Regions from separate parts of the Gordonia sp. L191 genome, predicted to be linked through region 2. Evidence: riboswitches for the same ligand, from Rfam matches in the RefSeq annotation. Region 2 holds a riboswitch; each other region holds the start of a gene.

Region 1 (4,507 bases), 200 kb from region 2:
TCCTGTTCATCGCCGGCACGTACACGCCGTTCTGTGTGGTCGCCCTGCCGTCGCCGCTGCGGTGGTGGGTGCTCGGGATCGTCTGGATCGGCGCGGTCGCAGGAGTGGTGCTCAAGATCGTCTGGCCGGCGGCACCACGCTGGCTCGGCGTGGCGCTCTATGTGCTGCTCGGTTGGGTAATCGTCGCCGTCGCCCCGAGCCTGGTGACCCACGCGGGCGTCGCGGTCATGGTGCTTCTCGCCCTCGGCGGGGTCTTCTACACCGTCGGCGGAGTCCTCTACGCGCTGCGGCGCCCCAACCCGTGGCCGGCGACCTTCGGTCACCACGAGGTCTTCCACGTGTGCACCGCGATCGCGGCACTGCTGCACTACGTCGCGGTGTGGTTGGTGCTGACCTGACACGCCCCACCGTGCCGGACCCCCACCAACCACATCCCCGAGTTCGTCAGCCCCGGGCCGTCACCGACCGATCGAGCGCAGGTATTTCGCCAGCGCCACCGTCGTCGCCGGATTCCGCGGGCCCTCGACGAGTGCGGCATACGGGAACGAGATGAAATGCCGCTCCCGGACGGCGGTGGTGTTGGCCATCAGCGGCTGTGACTCGAGCTGCCGAATCTTGGCGTCCACCGTGTTCTGTTCGCCGGCACCGTAATCGACGATGACGATGACGTCGGGGTTGCGCTGCGCCGCGGCTTCCCACGACGTGGTGGTCCAGGAGTCGTTGAGATCGCCGAACACGTTGGTGCCGCCGGCCTCGTCGATGATCTGATCCGGAGCCGCGTTGCGCCCGGAGGTGAACGGGCTCGGGTCGGCGCTGTCGAAGAGGAACACCTTGGCCCGGGAGCCTGCCTGCGGCGCTCCGCGCCCGGCCTCGACGACCTGCGACTTGTACTGCGACACAAGGTCACCGGCGCGACGCTGCACGCCGAAGATCTCACCGAGATTGCTCATGTCGGCGTAGAGCGCATCGAAGGGCCGCATGATGCCGCGCGCGGTGCTGCCGGCCTGCCGGCACGCCTCGGTCAGCTGATACGGGACCGCACCGATGGTGCGAATCCAGTCCGGGGTGACTCCTGTGGACTCCTTGAATCCGTAGTTCCATCCCGCGAACACGAAGTCGGGCTTTGCGGCCGCGATGACCTCACGGGTGAAGGCGTCGCCGAGGTTCTTGGTCGATGCGAAGTCCGACTTCCACGGCGAGGACGCGATGTCACGTTCCTTGCCCGCATAGGTCGTGTAGCCGACCATCCGATCGGCGAGGCCGAGGGCGAACATGAACTCGGTGATGCCGGTGTCGTTGGTGAGCACGCGGTCCGGGACGCCGGGAACCGTCAGGGGCGCACCACAGTTGGTGACGGTCACCGAGGCCCCGGCGGACCTCTGTGACGGCGACGCCACATCGGCGCCGCATCCGGCGAGTGTCAGCAGTGCCGCGCAGACCAGCGCGAGCAGTGGGAGTCTTCTCATGGTTGCCTTTCATCGAAGAGGATCTGGGGGACGTCGAGTCGGGGATGCCGGACGATGTGGGCGTCGATGTCGAACCAGGCGCGCAGATTCGCGGGGACGAGCACCTGCACGGGAGTGCCGGTCCCGACGACGCGACCGTCGACGAGGGCGAGCAGCGTGTCGCAGAACTGGGCGGCGATGTTCAGATCGTGCAGCGCCGCGACCACGGTGACGCCGGAGTCCCGGGCTGCGGCCAGCACCGAGAACTGGTGTCGCACATCGAGATGGTTGGTCGGCTCGTCGAGCACCATCACCCGCGGCTGCTGGGCGAGTACCCGCGCGATCAGCACCCGTTGTGCCTCACCCCCGGACAGCGAGGTGAAGACACGGTCGGCGAGATGGCCCACTCCGGCGACACCCATGGCCTCCTCGACCGCCGCGGCGTCCCTCGCCCGGGATGTCCGCGCGATCGACCGATGCGGGAACCGACCGCTGGCGATCACCTCGGCTGCGGTGAAGTCGAAGTCCAGTGTGGAACTCTGGGTGAGCGCGGCGACCTGACGGGCGTTGTCGCGCATCGAGATCGCGGTGACGTCGACGCCGTCGACCTCGACGTGGCCGACGGTGGGGCGCTGGGCGCGATACAGACAACGCAGCAGTGTCGATTTCCCGCTGCCGTTGGGTCCGATCACGCCGAGAAAACTCCCCGGCGCGGCGGTGAAGGTCACCTCACGCAGCAGCGTCACCGAACCGATGTCGACGCCGACCCCGTGATACCCCGCTGTGGTCATGTTCCCGACCTCCGGTGGCCGTCAACCCGTTTCATCGATCGACCACGCTGCGCCGGCGGTGCATGAGGATCAGGAACATCGGCACCCCGACGGCGGCGGTGATCGCGCCCAGCGGCAGTTCCTGCGGCGGCACGGCGGTTCGGGCGACGAGATCTGCCGCGACGAGGAACACCGCGCCGATCAGCGGAGCGATCACCACGAGTCGGCGATGGTCGGCGCCGACGAGTAACCGCGCGACGTGGGGAACGACGAGCCCGACGAAGCCGATCGCCCCGCACACCGACACCATCACGCCGGTCATCAACGCCGACAACGCGAATGCCATGACGCGGAACCGCGACGCCGACAATCCGAGGGATGCGGCGACCTCGTCACCCATGGCGAGCGCATTGAGCGAGCGCGCCAGGCTCGCCACCGCGATCACCCCGCCGACGGTCACGACGCCCACGAGGACCGCCGAATACCAGCTGGCCGCGGCCAGACTGCCCAGGAGCCAGAACATCACGCTGCGCGCGGCGTCGCCGGTGGGTGCGAGAAACACCAGCACGGTGGTCAGTGCCGAGAAGCCGTAGCCCACCGCGGTACCGGTCAACACGAGGCGTAACGGTGTCAATCCACCTGCGCCGGAGGCCATCCCGAACACGATGAGGGTGGCGAGCAGAGCTCCGGCGAAGGCGGCGACCGGCATGGCGTAGAGCCCGATGCCCGACAGGACGCCGAAGAGCACCACGCTCGTGGCCCCCACCGATGCGCCGGACGAGATACCGAGGACGTAGGGGTCGGCGAGCGGGTTGCGCACCATCGCCTGCACGACCACTCCGACGACCGACAACCCGGCACCCACCACCGCTCCGGTGATCACGCGTGGTACCCGGGAATCGATGACGATCCAGTACGCGGCGGCGTCGTCGGCGGAGATCGGGCCGCCGGTCAGCGCGGCCCACACGAAGCGCGGCACGTCGGTACCACCGACGTCGGCGGTACCGAACGCCACACCGGCCCACGCCACCACGAACAGCGCGAGCACACCGAGCGCCGCGAACACGCCGACACGCGTCCAGGTCGGCGCGGCCGGGGTGGCCTGCGGTGAGGTGTGATCATCCACTGTGGCACGGTCTCTCGTCGGGCGGAAGACAGCCGCGCTCGACAGATCGGCGCACCGGCCATATCCCGCGAGGCAAGTGTCGACCACGGTTGCCCATGGCCACGGCGGCAGGTCTTCGGACTTCGGACCCGGCACCGAGATGCCACCTACCCGCGGCCGCTTCCCGGACCGTGAAGTCCAGTGCGAGGAGCCGCTGTCGTTTCCGTCACCGCTGCGGGGCAGCTCTGGATTCTCACCAGATTCCCTTTTCACCGACCGGCCCGTGTGGCCCGGTCGGAACCGACGCGCGCTGAGCGTAGCAGGCATCTCGCCGAGGCGTCGCCCAGGTCTTCACCCCCGCATCACCGAGTCGTGGCCGGTCGTCGTCCGTGACGACACCGTGCGGTGATCGCCTCGACGCATGCGCTCCCCCAACCACGCTCCGCTACGCGTCACCCCGGACAAGGTGCTGCGCGCCGGCACGTCCCGCCGTCGATTCCTCACCTGGACCGCGCTGGCCGCCGGGCTGGCCACCGCCCCCAGCCTGTTCGCCACCGACGCCGCCTCCGCTCCACGAGTCCGAGGTGCCGGCCACCCGTTCACCCTGGGAATCGCCTCCGGCGACCCACTCCCCGACGCTGTCATCCTGTGGACCAGGCTGGCGACCGACCCCCTCGCACCCGGGGCGGGTATGGGCCGAGACACCCACGATGTCGGCTGGGAAGTGGCCCGCGACGAACGGATGCGGATCGTCGTGGCGCGCGGGGTGACCCGCGCCGGCCCGGACACCGGGCACAGCGTGCACGTCGACGTCCGCGGCCTGACGCCGGGTACCGACTACTTCTACCGATTCCGCGCGCTCGGTGAAGTCTCCGAGGTCGGCCGGACCCGCACCGCGCAGCGCATCGGAACTCCCACCGGCGCACTGTCATTCGCCCTCGCCTCCTGTCAGGCCTGGGCCGACGGCCACTATCCGGCGTTCGGTGACCTGGCCCGCGAGGCCCCCGACGTGGTGTTTCATCTGGGCGACTACATCTACGAGAAGCCGATCCCGATGGGCGGCGGTGCACGCGATACCGCGGTGGTGCCGGCGTCGGCGTATCGCGAATGCCGTGACCTCGACGACTACCGCGAACGCTATGCCCTGTACAAACTCGACCCGAACCTGCAAGCGGCGCATCGGATGA
Region 2 (4,507 bases):
GCGATCGTCACCAAGTACGCGGCAAAGGGCAAGAGCGCCATTATCATCGGGTTGAACCCCGATAGTGCCGAACGGCTCGAGCGCCTCAGCGGGCACCTCGCGGGCGCTCACTGAGGCAGGCAAGGAGGGCGCGGGGAGGACCTGGGGCCGCACACCCGGGTCCTCCCGACCGGCCTCCGTACTCCGCGCAACCGACCGTCGGTCTCAGTTGGCCAGTGCGCGAGTGGCTTTGGCCGCCGAGACCAGATTCGTCAGCGCCGCGGTCACCTCGGTGGTGCCGCGAGTCTTGAGGCCACAGTCCGGATTCACCCACAGGCGCTGCGGCCCGACGGCATCGAGCGCCGCGCGCAACGACGATTCGATCTCGGTGACGTCGGGGACACGCGGTGAGTGGATGTCATACACACCCGGCCCGACGCCGTTGGCGAATCCGATGGCGTTGAGGTCGTCGAGGACCTCCATGCTCGACCGTGCCGCCTCGATCGAGGTGACATCGGCGTCGAGTTCGGCGATCGCACCGATGACCTCGCCGAACTCCGAGTAGCACAGATGGGTGTGGACCTGCGTGGCGTCGGCGACGCCCGAGGTGGCCAGCCGGAATGCCCGGACCGCCCAATCGAGGTACGCGGGTTTGTCGGCGTCCCGCAGTGGGAGCAGTTCACGCAGGGCCGGCTCGTCGACCTGGATGATGCCGATACCGATCCGCTCGAGATCGATCGCCTCGTCCCGGATCGCGAGGGCGATCTGGTCAGCCGAGTCGGACAGGGGCTGATCGTCACGCACGAACGACCACGCGAGAATCGTGACGGGTCCGGTGAGCATGCCCTTGACCGGCTTGCCGGTCAGCGACTGGGCGTAGGCGATCCAGTCGACGGTCATCGGCGCCGGGCGGGACACGTCGCCGAACAGGATCGGCGGACGCACGCACCGAGTCCCGTAGGACTGCACCCAGGCGTGGGCGGTGGCGAAGAAGCCGTCGAGCTGCTCGGCGAAATACTGCACCATGTCGTTGCGTTCGGGTTCGCCGTGGACGAGCACATCGAGCCCGATCTCCTCTTGCAGCGCAACCACATCGGCGATCTCCGCCCGCATCCGACGGATGTACTCGGCGTCGTCGATCGCACCGGAGCGCAGCGCGGCGCGCGCCAGTCGGATCGCCGAGGTCTGCGGGTAGGAGCCGATCGTCGTGGTGGGCAACGGCGGGAGATTCAGCCGCTCGGTCTGCGCAGCCGCGCGGGCCGAGGCATCGCCGCGCGTGCGTTCGGCGTCGGTGAGGGCGGCCAGACGCTCACGCACCGCCGGATCGTGCACGCGCGGATCGGATTCGCGGGTGGCCAATGCGGCGGCAGCGGCATCGAACGCGTCGGCCTGAGACGGCCGACCGTGGCGCAACGCCCCCGACAGGATCGCGACCTCGCGGTACTTCTCGGCCGCAAAGGCCAGCCAACCGCGCAGGTTGTCGTCGAGTTCGGTTTCGGGTTCGACGGAATACGGCACGTGCAGCGTCGAGCACGAGGTAGACACCGCCAACGACCCCGCCGACCCGAGCAGGGTGCCCAGGGTGGCCAGCGCTTTCTCGAGATCGGTTCGCCAGATGTTGCGCCCGTTGACCACGCCGGCGACGACGTGCATGTCGGCCAGTTCGGGAACGTCGGCCACCGTATCGACGGAGCCCTCGATCAGATCGACGGCCACCGCCTCGATACCGGTGCGCGCGAGGGCGCGCACGCTGTCGCGGGCGTCGCCGAAGTACGTGGCGACGCAGAGTGCCGGTCGTGAGTTCGCTTGCGCGAGGGTCGAGTACACCGATCCGGCCAGCGCGGGGAGGCGTTCTGCGGCATCGGTGACCAGGATCGGTTCGTCGATCTGTACCCACTCGACCCCGGCCGCGGCAAGACGGGCCAGCAGGTCGAGATACAGCGGCAGCAGCTCGTTGACGCGATCGAGCGGAGAGCCCTCGCCTGCGGTGTCGTGGGCGGATTTCGACAACGCGAGGAAGGTGATCGGCCCGATGACGACCGGGCGTGCGGTCACGCCGGCGGCCTGCGCCTCGGCCACCTCGGCGAGAACCTTCTCCGGGTGCAGGGAGAAGGCGGTGGCGTCACCGATCTCGGGCACGAGGTAGTGGTAGTTGGTGTCGAACCACTTGGTCATCTCCAGCGGTGTGACGTCGGCGGTGCCGCGGGCCGCCGCGAAGTAGCGGTCGAGGGGATCGGTGATGTGTGCGACCCGCTCGGGCAGGGCGCCGAGCAGCACGGCGGTGTCGAGCATCTGATCGTAGTAGGAGAAGGTGTTGACCGGAATCGAGTCGAGGCCGGCCGCCGTGAGCGCCGCGATGGTGTCGCGCCGCAGCCCGGCGGCCACGGTCTCGAGGCCGGCGGCGTCGATGCGCCCGGCCCAGTAGCTCTCGATCGCGCGCTTGAGCTCACGGTGTGGCCCGATGCGTGGTGTGCCGAGCACGGTGGCGGAAAACGGGGTCGTCCGTTGGGACATGGGTGGTGCACTCCTGCAATGGTTTCCGACGGTCCGTCGCCGTTGCAGGGCGTGCCGAAGGGACGCCGGAGAGAACGTGCACGGCATCCGCGCATCACCTGGCACTCGCTTCGACCTGCGCCCATTCCACGAGGCGACGAGCCACCGGCCGCGGCGCGGCCGGTACAGCAGGCAGGTCTTCGGACTCGTCGGCGGGCGACCATCAGGTCGCGGTCCTAGTGGCCGTCGCTTCCCGGACGCGTGCGTCCAGTGCTCGATGACGGCGGTCGTTCCGACATACCGCTGCGGGACAGTTCCGGATTCGCACCGGATTCCCTCTTACGACGCCGGACCCAGACGCGGGGCCTCCATGACATCGGAGGCCACGACGGACGGGGCGGCGAACCAACTGCACCGCCGAGCATAGAGGATGCCCCCGGATATCGGTGTGCGCGCCCGGTCAGCTACCGCGATAGGTGGAGTACGAGTACGGGCTCAGCAGCAGCGGGACGTGGTGATGCCGTTCGGGATCGTCGACGGTGAAGCAGATGTCGACCTCCGGGTAGAACCCCCGGATGTCGTTGTCGGCGAACCACTCTCCGGTGTCGAACACCAGATGGTAGATGCCGGGCACGAGCGGGTCGGTGTTCACCTGCGCGATGCGACCGTCGGAATCGGTGACGCCGGAGGCGACTTCGCCGCCCGCGGCATCCTGCAGGGAGACCCCGACGCCCACCGCGGGTGCACCGGAGACCGCGTCGAGGACATGGGTGGACAGACCGGTCATCTCGGTGGTTCGCTCCTCGTGGATCGCCTGCGCTTCTCAGTCGTCAACATACTCGATCGCCGGGGTGAGCATGCGCTGCAGTCGACTTCGGTTGATCTTGGCCAACTCCATCCGCAGCACCCTCCGCTCGGTCGCCGGGTCGTTGCGCATCCGCTCCTTGAGGATGGCCAGCAACTCCGCCGCGGGCCGCCCATTGGCGAAGACAAGGTACACGTGCCCGAACTTCTCGTCGTAGGCCTTGTTGAGCTCCTTGAGTTCGGCCAACACCGCCGGATCGGCGCCGGTCACCCCGGACTGCTCACGCGTGGAGGACGCGTTGTCCGGGCGGTCGCCGATCCGGGGGTGACCGGCCAGGGCCTCGTCGAGGTCGGCATCGGTGAGCTCGGCCAGGATGAGATCGGCATAGGAGAGCAATGCCTCGTCGTCGGAGAACGGTCGGGCCTTGGCCACACGCAGTGCCCAGATCGACGAACTACAACACTCGTAGAGCGTGCCGATGGCCTGCCGTTCGGTCAGCTCGTTGAAACTGGGCAACCCGCGCCAGTCGACTCGTCGCACGCCGATCAGCCTAGGAGAGTTCGGGCTGACGGCCGAATCGCACCGACGTCAGCGGGTTGGCATCGGCAACCAGATCGTCGAAGCGATAGTTGACGATCTTGGCGATCTCGATGAGTGCGAACGACTTCTCGGAGGTCTCCGAGTTGTCCATGCGGGACCAGCCGTTGCGCAGCACGCGGTCGTAACGCTCGGTCTCGCGGGCGCAGATCACCAACGGGAACCCGAAGTGCTCCCGATAGGCGGCAGCGAGATTCACGACGTTCTCGTGCTCGGTCTCCTCGAGGTGCGACAGACCCTTGTGGTCGACCGCGATCAGCTCGCCGGTTTCCTCGTCCTCGGCGCCGAGGTCGGGGAAGGCCTGGATGAGGTCGAGCTGTTGGGTGTCGCTGCCGGTCAGCATCGCCTCCTGGAAGGCGCTGCGCAGATCGTGGACATCGTCGAAAGGCCGCTGCTCCCAAGCCCTGTCGAGAACCCAGTCGACGCCCTGAACGACCTCGCCGAAGGTCTCGCGGAACTTCTCCCTGCTCATCGTGTTCACCTCGTCGAGCGTGATCGAGCCGCCCCCGGCGACGGCCGGTCCCTTGCTGCCGATGTGGAAGAACAGGATGTTCATCAGGATCGCGGTGATCGCACCCATGGTGATGCCGGTGGAGAAGGGGATCTGCAGGATGCCCGGAACGGCGATGTCGA
Region 3 (4,507 bases), 2.3 Mb from region 2:
CTGACGAGAGGCGGGTGGCGAACTGGCCGCAACCGTGGCGATCACCGGCGTGTTCACGCTGTGCGCGGTGATCTACCTCATGCGTGCCTGGCACTCGCCGACCCCACTGACCCGATTTGCCGGAATTCTGCACGTCCTGATGGCCGTCGCGATGATCGCCATGGTCTGCCCGTGGGGCGCGCAGGTGGCACCGATCGTGTCGGTACTCGTGTTCAGCGGTGGCGCCCTGTTCTTTGCTCATCGCGTGGTCGTCGACGCCGATGCGACGCGGCGTCACCTGCTGGTGGGGTCCTACGACGCGGCCATGATGGCGTCGATGGTGGTGATGTCGGTGCTGATGTCGGTGCGGGCGACGGTGAATTCCGCTTCGGCGGAGGCGAACTCGGCCCAGGGTTCGATGCCTGGCATGGGTTCGATGCCCGGTATGGGCTCGATGAGCGCTATGGGCGTGCCGGGTACCGCGGGCTGGGCGCAGCCGACCGGCGTCGCGGTGCTCGCCGCGCTTTGTGCGGCAGCCTATTTCGCCGCCGCACTGTGGTGGTTCTACGCGCTGATCCGTGGACCCGCGCGCCCGTGGGGTGAGGTGCTGATGGCAACCGGGATGGGCGTGGCATTCGCCGTCCTGAGGTGAGACCCCGGTGCATTCGCCACCGGAATAGTGAAACTACGAGAGAACGAGGATATCGATGGTGAGAAGACGAGCGGCGTTGGTGCTCGCCGTGGCGGGAACTGTGGTGGCGCTGATGATCGGCCTCTCCGGGACGGCGTCGGCACACGTGAAGGTGTCGGGAATCGACGCCACCGAGGGCGGATACGGCGTGTTGACCTTCCGGGTGCCCACCGAATCCGACACCGCGTCGACCACCGAACTGGCGGTGACCTTCCCGGACGACACCCCGATCATCTCGGTGTCGACGCAACCCAAGCCGGGATGGACGGTGCAGGTGGTCAAGAAGAGCCTGCCCGCGCCGCAGAAGGACGACGACGGCAACGAGATCACCCAGTATGTCTCCCAGGTGATCTGGAAGGCGCAGACCCCGCAGGCCGCCATCGCGCCGGGGAGCTTCGACACGTTCAGCGTGTCGGCGGGACCGCTACCAGACAAGGCGACGCTCTCGTTGCCCGCCCAGCAGACCTACAGTGACGGCACCGTCGTGAACTGGAACGAGAAAGCGGTCTCCGGTCAGGCCGAGCCCGAGCATCCGGCACCCGTGCTCTCCCTCGCCGCCGCATCCGGTGGACACACGAGCGATCAGTCGATGTCGAACGACTCGACTTCGTCACCGTCATGGCCGGGCATAGCCGGATTGGTCATCGCGATCATCGCCCTGCTGGTCGGGGTGGCCAACCTCGCGCTGATTCGCAAGGGGCGTTCATCGAATTGAGGTGGCGCAGAGCGCTTCTGGTGTTCACTGGGGTGGTGTGTGCGTTGGTGATGGCCACTCCCGGCCTGGCCGGCGCACATGCCACCCTGGTCTCCAGCGTGCCCGCCGACGACTCGCGAGTCGCCATCTCGCCGTCACAGGTGGTGTTGACCTTCGATGAGAACATCAGTGTGGGAGCCGATCCCGCGCGTGTCATCTCGGCACAGGGCGATCGCGTCGACACCGGCTCACCACATCTGATCTCGGCCGGCAACGCCCTGGTCATCCCGGTGCGCCCCGATCTGCCTGCCGGAAGTTATTCGGCCACCTGGCGAGTCATCTCCGCCGACACCCACGTGGTCACCGGGTCCATCGTGTTCGGCGTGCGGGCCGACCCCGGGGCGCCGGCCCCGGCGGCACCGCCGGTCGCCGCCTCGGTCACCGCACTCGATCGCGCATCGCAGGCGCTGCTCTACGCGGGCCTGGTGGGCGCTGTGGGTCTCGCGGTGGTGTCGCTGATGCTGTATCCGAGAACGTTGGCGCTCAAACGATTCCGATGGACGGTGGCGCCGAGTTGGGTTCTGGCGGTGCTGGCCTGTGCGGGCACGGTTCTCGTCCGGGCCGCCGAGAAGGCAGATGTCGGTGTGAGCCGGGCATTCTCGGGCTCGGCGCTCTCCTCCGGCCTCGACGGTGGCGATACGAGGGTGGTGCTCATCAGAGCGGCCCTGGTCGTGGTGCTCGGACCGGTGCTGTTCGCGGCCGCGCGCCGGCGAGTCTCACATGCGTGGGGTGCAGCGCTGATCGGGGCCTGCGGGCTGGGTATCGCCGTCACCATCGCCGCCGACGGCCATGCGTCGGTGGGGGATCTGACATGGCTGGCCGTGCCGGTCACCACCCTGCACGTGGTGGCGATGACACTCTGGCTCGGCGGACTGCTCTCGATGGTGCTGATCCTGTTGCCCGACAAGCACTCCCGGAACCCATCCGCGGTGACGTCCAAATCGGTGACACCTGAATCGCCGGGATCCGAACCGCCGACGCCTGAGCTGCTGACACCTGCCGTGTTGCATCGGTGGTCGAGGTGGGCGTTCGCCATGGTGGTCGTCCTGGTGCTCTCCGGGGAATTCCAGGCGTGGCGGCAGATCTGGCCGGTGCAAGCGCTGTGGGACACCACCTACGGTGTCGTGCTGCTCGTCAAATCGGCTCTCGTACTGGCGATGCTCGGCCTGGCGGCATACGCGCGTCGTCGCCTCGGCCTCAGCCGTCTTCGGCGTTCGGTGCCGCTCGAGATGGCATGCGGCATCGCCGTCCTCGTCGTCACCTCCGTCTTGGTCACCGAACCGCCCGCGCGCACCACCTACGGTCCGCCGGTGCAGGTGGCGGCCCCTCTCGACGACGGCTCGGCACAGGTCTCGGTATCGACCACGCGCCGCGGCCCCACCGTGGTGGACGTGACCCTCGATGACGGTCACGGGACGCCGATCCGGGCCCGGTCGCTGCGCGCCACATTGTCCTCGGAGTCGGCAGGGATTCCGTCGTTGGCGCTGAGATTCGTTCCGGCCCAATCGGACACAACGGACACCGGCTCGCCCGGGTCGGCCCGCTGGCACCGCGTTGCGGCGTCGGTTCCCGTCGCCGGTGCGTGGACACTGACGCTGACCGTGCAGTTCAGCGATTCCGACGCGCAGGTCACCACCGTCGGATTTGTCGTGTGGTGATGCCCCCGGTCGTGAGTTGCCGTCGCGAATTCCCGGGTCTGCGAGACGCCTCGTCTATTGATTTCACCGCCGAGGGAGTAGCGTCCTTCGTCAGCGCGTGGGAATCCAGGAAACCGGTGGAAATCCGGTGCGGTCGCGCCACTGTCATCCGTGCCGAACGGGCACGGTCAGCCAGACCCTGGCCCACGTCACCTTGTCCGGACGCGTAATCCAAAGGCTCTCACGTGAATTCTGCATCCTCGGCCGCCGACCAGATCGGCTCGGCCGGCAGCACCAGATGGACCCGGACCGACTGGGTCCACGCCGCAGTACAACTCGGCGTCATCGCGGCGATGCACGCCGTGGCTTTCGGTGTGCTGTTCATGGTCATCGTGCCGCACCACTACAGCCTGGGTAAGCAGGTCTTCAGTGTGGGTCTCGCCGTCACGGCCTACACCTTCGGTCTGCGGCACGCATTCGACGCCGATCACATCGCCGCGATCGACAACACCACCCGCAAACTGATGAATGACGGCAAACGCCCGAAATCGGTCGGATTCTGGTTCGCCATGGGGCATTCCACGATCGTCTTCGTGATGGCGATACTCGTGGTCGCCGGCGCCCACGCGGTCTCGGCGCTCGCCGACGACGATTCGCCCGCCCGGCATGCGCTGGGCACCATCAGCACGATCGCGTCCGGCTCGTTCTTGTATCTGATCGCGCTGATCAACATCGTTGCGCTCATCGGTATCTGGCGGGTGTTCCGCTCACTGCGCCGCGGTAGTTTCGACGAGGAGCAACTCGACGAGGCACTCGACGGCCGGGGCTTTCTCGCACGACTCCTCGGGCCGGTGATGCGCCGCATCCGGCATCCCTTCCAGATGTATCCGGTGGGTGTGTTGTTCGGACTCGGCTTCGATACCGCGACGGAGGTGGCTCTGCTCGCACTCGCCGGTACCGGCGCTGTCGCGGGATTGCCCTGGTATGCGATTCTCGTTCTGCCCCTGCTGTTCGCGAGCGGGATGAGTCTGATGGACACCCTCGACGGCATGTTCATGACCGTGGCCTACGACTGGGCGTTCGCCCATCCCGCACGCAAGATCTACTACAACCTGACCATCACCGGCCTGTCGATCGCGGTGGCGTTGCTCATCGGGACCATCGAACTGGTCAGCGTGCTGCACGACGATCTCGGCTGGGATGACCCGATCACCAACTGGATCAGTGGTTTCGATCTGAACACCGCGGGCATCGCGATCGTGATCATGTTCATCGTCGCGTGGGGTATCGCCATCGCCTACTGGAAACTGGCGCGGCTGGAGCACCGGCTGGTCCGGACCCCGTCCGAATCTCGGTGACCGTCCACCTCGGAGGAGTCAGAACGTCTCAGATCAGCGTCGACCAGTAATCCCAGAAGTGCACACCGATCGCGACGATGATGATCGC

The links. A riboswitch is a leader RNA that binds a small molecule or an ion and turns the genes downstream of it on or off. The one in region 2 is predicted to bind cobalamin.
Region 1: linked by a shared signal. The riboswitch ahead of QNM97_RS15865 (FecCD family ABC transporter permease) and the one ahead of metE (5-methyltetrahydropteroyltriglutamate--homocysteine S-methyltransferase) in region 2 are both predicted to bind cobalamin.
Region 3: linked by a shared signal. The riboswitch ahead of nicT (Nickel transporter NicT) and the one ahead of metE (5-methyltetrahydropteroyltriglutamate--homocysteine S-methyltransferase) in region 2 are both predicted to bind cobalamin.

What each region holds. Positions count from the first base shown of each region.
Region 1 covers NZ_CP125996.1:3,505,992-3,510,498, forward strand. The annotation lists gene trhA (PAQR family membrane homeostasis protein TrhA) at 1-398, shown strand, start outside; gene QNM97_RS15855 (ABC transporter substrate-binding protein) at 459-1,466, opposite strand; gene QNM97_RS15860 (ABC transporter ATP-binding protein) at 1,463-2,236, opposite strand; gene QNM97_RS15865 (FecCD family ABC transporter permease) at 2,268-3,341, opposite strand; cobalamin riboswitch at 3,431-3,640, opposite strand; gene QNM97_RS15870 (alkaline phosphatase D family protein) at 3,742-4,507, shown strand, end outside.
Region 2 covers NZ_CP125996.1:3,308,987-3,313,493, reverse strand. The annotation lists gene QNM97_RS14995 (SulP family inorganic anion transporter) at 1-114, shown strand, start outside; gene metE (5-methyltetrahydropteroyltriglutamate--homocysteine S-methyltransferase) at 205-2,493, opposite strand; cobalamin riboswitch at 2,647-2,857, opposite strand; gene uraH (hydroxyisourate hydrolase) at 2,933-3,259, opposite strand; gene uraD (2-oxo-4-hydroxy-4-carboxy-5-ureidoimidazoline decarboxylase) at 3,296-3,817, opposite strand; gene QNM97_RS14975 (solute carrier family 23 protein) at 3,828-4,507, opposite strand, start outside.
Region 3 covers NZ_CP125996.1:1,018,155-1,022,661, forward strand. The annotation lists gene QNM97_RS04700 (DUF5134 domain-containing protein) at 35-631, shown strand; gene QNM97_RS04705 (YcnI family copper-binding membrane protein) at 687-1,385, shown strand; gene QNM97_RS04710 (copper resistance CopC/CopD family protein) at 1,406-3,082, shown strand; cobalamin riboswitch at 3,145-3,283, shown strand; gene nicT (Nickel transporter NicT) at 3,307-4,419, shown strand; gene QNM97_RS04720 (vitamin K epoxide reductase family protein) at 4,448-4,507, opposite strand, start outside.